2 regions of the Pseudonocardia ailaonensis genome follow, and region 1 is predicted to be linked to the other one. Evidence: riboswitches for the same ligand, from Rfam matches in the RefSeq annotation. Region 1 holds a riboswitch; the other holds the start of a gene.
What was found. Region 1 has a riboswitch for S-adenosylmethionine ahead of thrC (threonine synthase). Riboswitches for the same ligand answer to the same signal wherever they lie in the genome.
Positions count from the first base shown of each region.

Region 2: it holds a riboswitch for S-adenosylmethionine, as region 1 does, so the genes downstream of both, ABD324_RS14265 (LLM class flavin-dependent oxidoreductase) here and thrC (threonine synthase) in region 1, are expected to answer to the same signal.

Region 1 is NZ_BAAAQK010000007.1:33,983-39,322, forward strand. Features, by position in the region: partial or broken gene ABD324_RS14840 (ComEC/Rec2 family competence protein) at 1-354, shown strand, start outside; gene thrC (threonine synthase) at 754-2,016, opposite strand; SAM riboswitch class I at 2,023-2,168, opposite strand; gene holA (DNA polymerase III subunit delta) at 2,380-3,348, shown strand; gene rpsT (30S ribosomal protein S20) at 3,610-3,876, opposite strand; gene ABD324_RS14860 (circularly permuted type 2 ATP-grasp protein) at 4,105-5,340, shown strand, end outside.
Region 2 is NZ_BAAAQK010000006.1:74,547-79,886, reverse strand. Features, by position in the region: gene ABD324_RS14285 (LLM class flavin-dependent oxidoreductase) at 1-578, opposite strand, end outside; gene ABD324_RS14280 (cyclase family protein) at 581-1,231, opposite strand; gene ABD324_RS14275 (dihydrodipicolinate synthase family protein) at 1,228-2,148, opposite strand; gene ABD324_RS14270 (GntR family transcriptional regulator) at 2,559-3,209, shown strand; SAM riboswitch class I at 3,371-3,463, shown strand; gene ABD324_RS14265 (LLM class flavin-dependent oxidoreductase) at 3,582-4,778, shown strand; gene ABD324_RS14260 (NtaA/DmoA family FMN-dependent monooxygenase) at 4,775-5,340, shown strand, end outside.

The sequences.
Region 1 (5,340 bases):
CTGCGCGGTCGGTCGGTGGGTGGGATCGCGATCGGCCCGGCGCACGAGCCGGGATCGGCGCTGCGCCGGATCGCGGCCGATGCGGCCGGATCCGGTGCGGCGCTGCTGGAACTCACGGCAGGCCGCCGGCTCGCCTGGCCCTCGCTGGTCCTGGAGGTGCTCGCCCCGGCGTCGGCACCGTCCTTCGTGGATGGTGAGGACGGCACGGCGGTCAACAACACCTCAGTGGTGCTCCGCGCGACCACGCCGGCGGGTCGCGTCCTGCTCACCGGGGACGTCGAGCTCGACGCCCAGGCCGCGTTGCTGCACTCGGGCGCGGACCTGCGCGCCGACATCCTCAAGGTCCCGCACCACGGATCCCGCTCCACGAACCCGGACTTCCTGCGGGCGGTGTCGCCGCGGGCGGCGCTGGTCAGCGTCGGCGCCGGCAACCCCTACCGGCACCCCAACGCCGGGGTGCTCGACCAGCTGACCCGGTCCGGGACGGTGGTGCGGCGCACCGACCAGAGCGGGGACGTCGCGGTGACCGCCGCGGACGAGATCGTGGCCCGGGGCGAGCCGCTCCCGGCCCCGCGCGGGACGAGACGGGGGCGGCGCCGCCGGCGACGGCGTGGACGGGACCCCGACGACGGCGCCGGTCCCGATCCGCAGCCCCGGGTGAGGGCGCCGAGCACTGCCGCGGCGCCACCCGGCCGAGGAGGTCAGGCCCCGGGAGCGGTGGTGGACCCGCCGCCGCTCCCGGTGGGAGGACGCTCAGCGGCCCTCGAGGGCCTCCGCGACGGCGGCGCTGGTGGCCGGCACGGTGGCGGTCGGGCGCGCGGTGTCGGACACGGCGTCGAGGGTCTTGAGGCCGTCGCCGGTGATCAGCAGGACGGTCTCGGCATCCCGGTCGATCAGGCCGGCCTCGATCAGCTTCCGCGCGGTGGCCACCGTGACGCCGCCGGCGGTCTCGGCGAACACACCCTCGGTGCGGGCGAGGAGCGTGATGCCCTCGCGCACCTCGTCGTCCGTCACCTGGCCGACCGCACCGCCGGTGCGGCGCACCGAGTCGAGCACGTACGGGCCGTCCGCCGGGTTGCCGATCGCGAGCGAGCGGGCGATGGTGTCCGGCTTCACCGGCTGGATGAAGTCGACGCCGGCTTCGAACGCGGTGGCCACGGGCGAGCAGCCGGAGGCCTGGGCGCCGAAGATCTTGTAGGGCTTGTCCTCGACCAGGCCGAGCTTCACGAACTCGCCGAAGCCCTTGTCCACCTTGGTGAGCTGCGAGCCGGAGGCGACCGGGATGACGATCTGGTCCGGGAGCCGCCAGCCGAGCTGCTCGGCGACCTCGTAGCCCAGGGTCTTGGAGCCCTCGGCGTAGTAGGGCCGGACGTTGACGTTCACGAACGCCCAGTCCTCGTGCTCCGCGGCCAGCTCCGTGGCCAGGCGGTTGACGTCGTCGTAGTTGCCGTCGACCGCGAGCAGCGTGCCACCGTAGACGGCGGTCGTGGTGATCTTGGCCTGCTCCAGGTTGGAGGGGATCAGGACCACGGAGTCCCAGCCGGCCCGCGCGGCCGCGGCCGCCACGGCGTTGGCCAGGTTGCCGGTCGAGGGGCAGCAGAGCACGGAGAAGCCGAGTTCGCGGGCGGCGGCGAGGGCGACGGCGACGACCCGGTCCTTGAAGGAGTGCGTGGGGTTGCCGGTGTCGTCCTTGATCCAGAGCTTGCGCACGCCGAGCTCGGCGGCGAGCCGGTCCGCCTGGATGAGGCGGGTGAAGCCGGGCTCGGTGTTGGCGTGCTCGCGCACGTCCGACGGGACGGGGAGCAGGTCCTGGTAGCGCCAGATCGACTTGGGGCCGGCCTCGATGGACTCGCGGGTGACCTTCGGGAAGTCGTACGCGATCTCGAGTGGGCCGAAGCACTGGCTGCAGGCGAACTCGGCGGCCAGCGCGCTCTGGTGGCCGCACTCCCGACAGGACAGGGCGCGCGCGGAGCCGAGGTCGTACGAGGTCGCAGTGGTGTCAGCAGTGAGAGTCATCAGATCTCCTCATCTGTCCCGCTCGCGCGGGCCGGAATTGGCACCTGGTTCGTCGACGTGCGCACACCACGAAGGTGCAACGCGCGGATCGTCGTTCGACGCCGGTTGCCGGGGCTTCAACGGGCCGTTCCCTCTGCCCCTCTGGATGAGCCATGTGAAGTTGTTCCCCGGCCGCGGGCCGCACTGGGCCCGAAAGATCCGGATGCCGTGCACGTTACGGCACCTCGGGGCGCCCCTGCCAGCGGAATCCAGGATCTGGGAGCCGGGTCACGGATTGTCGGTGCGGTGCGCGACGATGCGGGGGACCCGTCCCCCGACAGCCCCGAGCCGCCCCGCGCGGCGCGGTACCGAGTGAGGAGCCCCATGCCGGCCACGAAGCCGCCCGACCCGCTCCAGCTGGTCGTGGGTGAGGAGGAGCTGCTGGTCGAGCGGGCCGTGCAGGGCATCCTGCGGGCGGCCCGGGCGGCGGATCCCGCGGCCGACATCATGCGGTTCAAGCCGTCGGAGATCACGCCGGGCGAGCTGGCCGGGCACCTGAGCCCGTCGCTGTTCGCCGAGGGCCGCGTCGTGGTGGTCCAGGGCGCGCACGAGGCCGGCAAGGAGGTCGCCGCGGCGATCCTCGCCTACGCCGCCGAACCCGCCGACGGGATCGTGCTGGTCGCGGTGCACGCGGGCGGGGCGCGCGGCAAGCAGCTGATGGACGACCTGCGCAAGCGCGGCGCGAACGTCACCCGCTGCGACAAGCTCTCCCGGGCGGAGGAGCGGGCGGAGTTCGTGCGCGCCGAGGCGAAGCGCGAGGGCGGGATGATCACCGCGGACGCCGTGGCGGCGCTGCTGGAGGCCGTGGGCTCCGACCTGCGCGAGCTCGCCGCCGCCACCGCGCAGCTCGTCGCCGACACCGGCGGCCGGGTCGACGGCGACGCCGTGCGCCGCTACCACCGCGGGCGGGCGGAGTCGTCCGGCTTCGCGGTGGCCGACAAGGCGGTGGCGGGGGACCGGTCGGGGGCGCTCGAGGCGTTGCGGTGGGCGTTGGTGCTCGGGGTCGCGCCGGTCCTGGTGGCCGACGCGTTGGCGGATGCGGTGCGCACGCTGGCGAAGGTCGGCTCGGCCGGGCGGGGGGATCCCAACCGGCTGGCCGGCAGCCTCGGCATGCCGCCCTGGAAGATCCGCAAGGCCCAGGGGCAGGTCCGCTCCTGGCACCCGGACGGGCTGGCGGTCGCGATCGCGGCGACGGCGCAGGTCAACGCGGACGTCAAGGGCGCGGCGGCCGACCCCGGCTACGCCCTCGAACGGGCGGTCCTGGCGATCGTCGACGCCCGCGGCACGAGCTGACCCCGAGATCCCGCCCGCCGGCCCGGTACCGCGCGGCGGCCCGTTCGCTCACCGGTCAGGAGCGAGAGTGCCGTTCGCTCACTAGGTATGAGCGAGAGTGCCGTTCGCTCATCCACGGGCCCGGCGCCCCAGCCCGGTGCCCCGGACACGACGACGGGGCTGCCCCACGGGAAAGGGCAGCGCCGTCGTCGGAACGCTCACCGAGGAGCGCGACCGCGCCCCGTCGGGCGCGGAGACTCTGCGATCAGGCCGGGTCCGGGATCAGGCCGAGAGCGAGGCGGCGCGCTTCGCGATCGCCGACTTGCGGTTGGCGGCCTGGTTCTTGTGCAGGACGCCCTTGCCGGCCGCCTTGTCGAGGGCCTTGGCCGCGGCGCGCTGCAGCTCGAGGGCCTTCTCGGTGTCGCCGGCGTCGGCCGCCTCGCGGAACTTGCGGACAGCGGTCTTGACCGACGACTTGACCGACTTGTTGCGCTGGCGCGCCTTCTCGTTGGTCTTGACGCGCTTGATCTGGGACTTGATGTTCGCCACGCTGGTGTGCCTCTTCAGTCGTACTCGGTTGACTCTGGGTGGACTCTCGCTTCGGGGGGCTCCGGCGATCCCGACCGTGGTTTCCGATGCGAGCGAGCACGCCGAGCACTCGGCTGTCCATCTTACAGACGGCCCCTTGCGGCCCCCCACCACCCCGGTGAGCGGCGCCGTGCCGTTGACATCGACGTAACCCGTCCCGTCTGGCCCGGCCCCGTCCGACCGGTCAAGATGACCGTCGTGAGCCGCGCACTCGACCGTAGACCAGCAGGGACATCGGGGGCCGACGACGCCCTGTTCGCCGGCTACCTCGAACCGGACCGGCCCAACCCGGACGCGTTCGACGAGATGTTCTCGCCGGACGGCAGCGTGCGTGCCCCCTACCGGCACCTGCACGACGCGATCGCCCCGACCGCCGCCGCGGACCTCGCCGCGCGCTCGGAGGCGCTCGACCGCGCCTATCTGGACCAGGGCATCACGTTCAGCCTCTCCGGCCAGGAGCGCCCGTTCCCGCTGGACATCGTGCCGCGGGTGATCTCGGCGAGCGAGTGGAGCCGGCTGCAGCGCGGCATCGTGCAGCGGGTGAAGGCACTCGAGGCCTTCCTGCACGACGTGCACAACGACGCCCAGATCGTCCGCGACGGCGTCGTCCCGCGGCGCCTCATCACCAGCTGCGAGCACTTCAAGCGCTCCGCCAACCAGCTCAACCCGCCCAACGGGGTGCGGATCCACGTGGCCGGCATCGACCTCGTCCGCGACCAGGAGGGCACGTTCCGGGTGCTGGAGGACAACCTCCGCAACCCGTCGGGCGTGTCCTACGTGATGGAGAACCGCCGCACCATGGCGCGGGTCTTCCCTGACCTGTTCACCCGCCAGCGGGTGCGCGCGGTCGGCGACTACTCCACCCACCTGCTGCGGGCGCTGCGTGCGGCCGCCGCCCCGAACGTCGCCGACCCGACCGTCGTCGTGCTGACCCCGGGCGTCTACAACTCGGCGTACTTCGAGCACTCGCTGCTCGCCCGGCAGATGGGCCTGGAGCTGGTCGAGGGCAGGGACCTGTTCTGCCGGGACAACCTCGTCTACATGCGGACGACGGAGGGGGAGCAGCGCGTCGACGTCGTCTACCGGCGCATCGACGACGACTTCCTCGATCCGCTGCAGTTCCAGCCGACCTCGGTGCTCGGCGTCGCCGGGATCATGAACGCCGCCCGCGCGGGCAACGTGGTGATCGCCAACGCGGTGGGCAACGGGGTCGGCGACGACAAGCTCGTCTACACCTACGTCCCCCAGATGATCAAGTACTACCTCGGCGAGCGCCCGGTCATCCCGAACGTCACCACCCTGCGGTGCTGGCTCGACCTCGAGCGCGAGGAGGTCCTCGACACCCTCCACGAGCTCGTCATCAAGCCGGTCGAGGGCTCGGGCGGCTACGGCATCCTGTTCGGGCCCAACGCGAGCGCCAAGGAG
Region 2 (5,340 bases), on a different contig from region 1:
CCCTCGTAGGTGAGGTTCTCCCGGCCCGCCCAGAGGTCCTCCATGATGGACGTGAACTCGTCCGCCATGTCGTAGCGCCGGTCGTGGTCGATGCGGTCCATGCCGAACATCGGGGGCTCGCCGGTGGCGTAGCCCGTCACGATGTTGAGGCCGTAGCGCCCGCCCGCGATGTGGTCCGCCGTCGCGGCGAAGCGGGCCAGGTGCAGCGGGTGCCAGTTGCCGTAGAGCACATGCACGGTGGAGATCGACAGGATCGAGGTGGTCGTGGTCGACAGCGCGACCGTGGAGATGAAGGGGTCCAGGAAGTTCTCGCGGTAGTGCTGCTCGCCGCCGAAGCCGCCCTGCCCGATCCATTGCTGCAGGCCGAACACGAACTCGAAGCCCGCGTTCTCGGCGAGCTGGGTGAGGTGGCGGTTGTACTCGAAGTCCCAGCGGGTGCCGCGCGGCAGCGTGGACTGGGAGAACGCGCCGGTCTGCAGGGGCAGGAAAAGGCCCAGCATCAGGGGCTGCCGGGCCGCCCGCGACAGCGGCGACTCCGGGTCGTCGAGGGGCGAGGTTCCACGGTCGAGCGAGCGCATGTCTAGATCTCCGCCAGGATGCGGGCCGGGCCGGCGTCTCCGCCGCGGATGGCGAGGGGGAAGGCGAGCAGGCGCACCCGGCGGCCGGCCAGCCCGTCGAGGTGGGTCAGGTTCTCGGCGATCAGCACGTCGTTGCCGAGCAGCGTGCGGTGCACCGGGAAGTCGAATCCCTGCGGGCGGCGGTGCACGGGCAGGTCGGGCGTGATCATGTCGACGCCCACGAACGGGATCCCGCGCTCCACGCACCACTCGGCGAGCGCGGGGGAGAGGCTCGGGTGGTCGCCGTACTCGGGCGAGGTGAACTTCGTGCTCCACCCCGTCGCGACCAGGAGGAACTCGCCGCGCTCGGGCTCGGGCCCGCCGGCGAGCACGTCCTCGACGGTGATCTCCTCGCCGGGCTTGCGGTCCACCCGCGACACCACGGCGGTGCCGTGGAAGCGCTCGACCGGCAGCTCGTCGATCGGGGTGCCGCCCTCCACGATGTGCGAGGGGGCGTCGACGTGGGTGCCCACGTGCAGCGCCAGCGTGATCGACGAGATGTTCATCGGCGCCCCGTCCGCGATCGCGGCGATCTGGTGGCGCTCCACCTCGGGGAGGATCGGGATCTTCGGCATCCCGGCCCAGAGCGGGTGGGACAGGTCGACGAGCGTCACTTGGCCGCCTCCGCGTAGTAGTCCAGCAGCTCCCACTTGGCGAGGAACTCGCGCATCTCGGCGAGTTGTTCCTCCGACAGCCCGGACCAGGGATGGACGGGCGGGCCGAGCTCCAGGCCCATCAGGCCGGCGGCGGCCTTGACCGCGGGCAGGAAACCGAGGTTCGTCCAGCGGCTGGGGAACTCGGCGAAGAACAGCGCCAGGCGGGCGGCCTCGGCGGGGTCACCGGCCTCGAACGCCTCGACCAGGCGAGCGGCCAGCGGCAGGCCCGAGGTGGGCAGCATGGCGCCGGAGCCGCCGAGGGCGAGCGTGGAGAACAGCAGCTCCATGTTCGTGTAGACGTGCGCGTGGCCCTGGATCCGGTTGACCAGGCCGAGCAGCTTCGCCTCGTCGCGAGAGGTCTCCTTGATCGCGGCGACGTTGGGGTGGCTGCAGATCCGGGCCATCGTGTCGACCGAGAGGTCCACGCCGAGGCGCGGATTGTTGTAGAGCAGCACCGGGATCGGGCTCGCGTCCGCCAGGGTGGCGAACCAGCGGTAGGCCTCCTCCGCCGTCGGCGCGGCACCCCACGGCTTCGGGCTCGCCACCGCCGCGGCCACCGTCGCGCCGCGCTTCGCGATCTCGCCGGCGAGCGCGATCGACTCCCGGATCGACGCGCTGGAGACCCCGGAGATCACCGGCACCCCGGCGGGGAGCTCCTCGCGGGCCGCGTCGACCAGCCCGAGCCGGGCCGCGCGCGTCAGGACCTGGAACTCCTGGCTCTCCACCGCGCCGACGGTCACGGCGACGGGCTTCTCGCGGCCGAGCGCCTGCAGCTGGGCGGCGAAGCGGCCCTTGTCCACGCGCACGGTGTCCCGCACGAACGGGGTCAGCGCGGCCACGACCAGGCCGCGGCGCAGCACGACGTCGGACGTCATGGGAGAACCTCTCGAGAGCGGAATCGACAGCACCGCGCCGGGCGCGGCACGGGTGCGGACCGGCCGCCCGGGCACGGGCGGCCGGGGTCCGGCTGACCGGGATCGGCGCGGGATCAGCCGCGCGGGCAGGGGCGACAGCTGCGGCAGCCCCGGTCCCCGCGCGTGTCACGGGGGTGGGACAGCACGTCGCGCTGGGCGCTCGGCACGTCTGACCTCCCCGGGGGCGCGAGTTCGGAACCGGACACGGCGACAGTAAGCCGGGCCCGGAACGAGCGCAAGCGTGTGTCGCCATGTGTCTCCACGTGTGAACACTGAATGACGCGGATGGCCGAATGTGCGGACACGTGTCGTACAGTGACGGCCACGCAACGGTCCGGAGGAACGCGGTGGCAGCAGGCTCGACAGGCCAGGTGGCAGGGCAGGCGGGCGCTGGTGAGGCGCAGTACCTGGTGCTGCGGGACGAGATCGTCGGCGGCGCCCTCCCGTCCGGGACGACGCTGCTGGAGACGGCGCTGGCCGCGCGGCTCGGCGTCGGCCGGGCCCCGGTGCGCGAGGCGATCCTGCGGCTGGAGTGCGACGGGCTGGTGGTCCGGGGGAGCCGCGGCCCGCAGGTCCGCACCCTGACCGCCACCGAGGTCGTCGAGATCTACCAGGCCCGCATCGCCCTGGAGGCCGAGGCGGCCGCCTCCGCCGCCGCCCACCGCTCCGCGCTCGACCTCGCCCGGCTGCGGCACGTCCACGAGGAGGCCCGGCAGGCGACCGACCCGGACCAGATCCGGATGCTGCACGGGCGCTGGCACTCGGTGCTGCGCCAGGCCTGCCACAACCCGACGATCACCGGGATCCTCGAGCGCCTGGCCCTGCAGCTCGCGCTCTACGACAGCGTCGACATGTCCCGCAACCCGAACCTCGACTCGTCCGACGACGAGCACACGGCGGTCCTCGACGCGATCACCGCCGGGGACCAGGACACCGCTCGCTCGCTGCTGCGCACCCACCTCGAGCGGACCCGGGACGTCCGCATCGCCGCGTTGGTGCGCGAGGAGACCACCGCCGGCTGAATGTCCGGTCGATCGCCCGCGGACGGGACGGGGTTCCCGAGGACCGGGATCCTGTCCGGACACCTTGTGCCGCAAGGCGAGCGGTGTGGGTCACAGCGTCACCCGAGGGATTGACGCGGCCCGGTCACGCGTACGTACAGTGGCAGGGGCCCTCACGGGCCACACCATCCAGAGCGGCTGAGAGACCTGGCTCGACGACGCCGCAGCAACCCCCCGTCCTCGGGTGCGGGTGCTAAAGCCGGGAGCGATGGAGGACGGATGTTTCTCGGGGTGCGGCGCCGTCACGTGGACCTCCTGCGCACGGCCAGCGCGGCCTGTCGGGGCTGACGCGCCCGACTCCCGTCCGCCCTCCCGCAGGAGAGGTCTGCCCTCATGGCACCGTTCCATCTCGCCGTCGCCCTCGACGGCGCCGGCTGGCATCCCGCCGCCTGGCGCGAACCGGGCGCCCGCCCGGAGTCGCTGTTCACCGCCCGCTACTGGGCGGCGCTCGCCCGGGCCGCCGAGCGGGGCCGCCTCGACCTGCTCACCATCGAGGACGGCCTGGGCCTGCAGTCCGGTGACCACCTCGCCGAGGGCGCCCGCCGCACCGACCTGGTGCAGGGCCGGCTCGACGCGTCGCTGGTCGCGGCGTTCCTCGCGCCCCTGACGCAGCACGTCGGTCTCGTCCCGACCGTCACCACCACCCACACCGAGCCCTTCCACATCGCCTCGGCGATCTCGACGCTCGACCACGACAGCCGCGGCCGCGCGGGATGGCGCGTGCAGACCTCGGCCCGGGCGGACGAGGCGGCGCACTTCGGCCGCCGGACCCTGCCGGAGATCCGCCGCGAGAGCCTGAACACCCCCGAGACGGCCGCCGCGGTGCAGGAGCTGTTCGACGAGGCCGCGGACGCCGTGGAGGTCGTCCGCCGGCTCTGGGACAGCTGGGAGGACGGCGCGGAGATCCGGGACGCCGCCACCCACCGCTTCCTGGACCGCGACAAGGTCCACGCGATCGACTTCGAGGGCCCGCACTTCGCGGTGAAGGGGCCGGGCATCGTGCCGCGCCCGCCGCAGGGCCAGCCGCTGGTCGTCGCGCTCGCGCACGCCCGCACCGCCTACGAGCTGGCCGCCCGCGCCGCGGACGTCGTGTTCGTGACGCCGCGGGGGTCCTCGGACATCGCCGCGGTCCTCGGCGAGATCCGCGCCGCCCAGCACGCGGTCGCGCGGACGGGCCCGCCGCTGACGGTGCTCGCGGACCTGGTGGTCGTCCTCGACCGGGACGCGGACGCCGCGCACGAGCGGCTCCGCCGCCTCGACGCGATCACGCCGCTGCGCTCGGACGCCGCGGTGCTCGCGGGTACCCCGACCGCGCTCGCCGACCTGCTGGAGTCCTGGGCGGACGAGGGGCTCGACGGGTTCCGGCTGCGGCCCGCGGTGCTACCAGCCGACCTCGACGCGATCGTCGACGACCTGGTGCCGGAGCTCGCGCGGCGCGGGCTGTTCCGCACGGAGTACGAGGCGGGGACGTTGCGGGAGCGGTTCGGGCTGGGGCGCCCGGCGTCGCGGTACGCGGGGGTGGCGGCGTGAAGCGGCAGGTCATCCTCGGGGCCTACTTCCCGGGCGTCAACCACGACACCGTGTGGAGCGACCCGGCCTCGGGCAGCCACATCGACTTCAGCTCCTTCGAGCACTGGGCCCGTACCGCCGAGCGCGGCACCCTCGACCTGCTGTTCCTCGCGGAAGGACTGCGGCTGCGGACCCGCGGCGGGCAGGTGTTCGACCAGGACGTCGTCGGCCGGCCGGACACGTTCACCGTGCTGGCGTCGCTGGCGGCGGTCACCGACCACATCGGGCTCGCGGGCACGATCAACGCGACCTTCAACGAGCCCTACGAGCTCGCCCGCAAGTTCGCGACCCTGGACATCCTCTCCGGCGGCCGGGCCGCCTGGAACGTCGTGACGAGCTCGGACGCGGACACCGGGGAGAACTTCCGGCGCGGCGGGTTCCTGGACAGGTCGCAGCGCTACGAGCGTGCCGGGGAGACCCTGGACGCGGTCCGGGCGCTCTGGGACTCGTGGGGATCGGACGCGGTGGTGGCCGATCCGGCCTCCGGCCGCTTCCTGCGCGACGAGCGGGTGGGGGAGTTCTC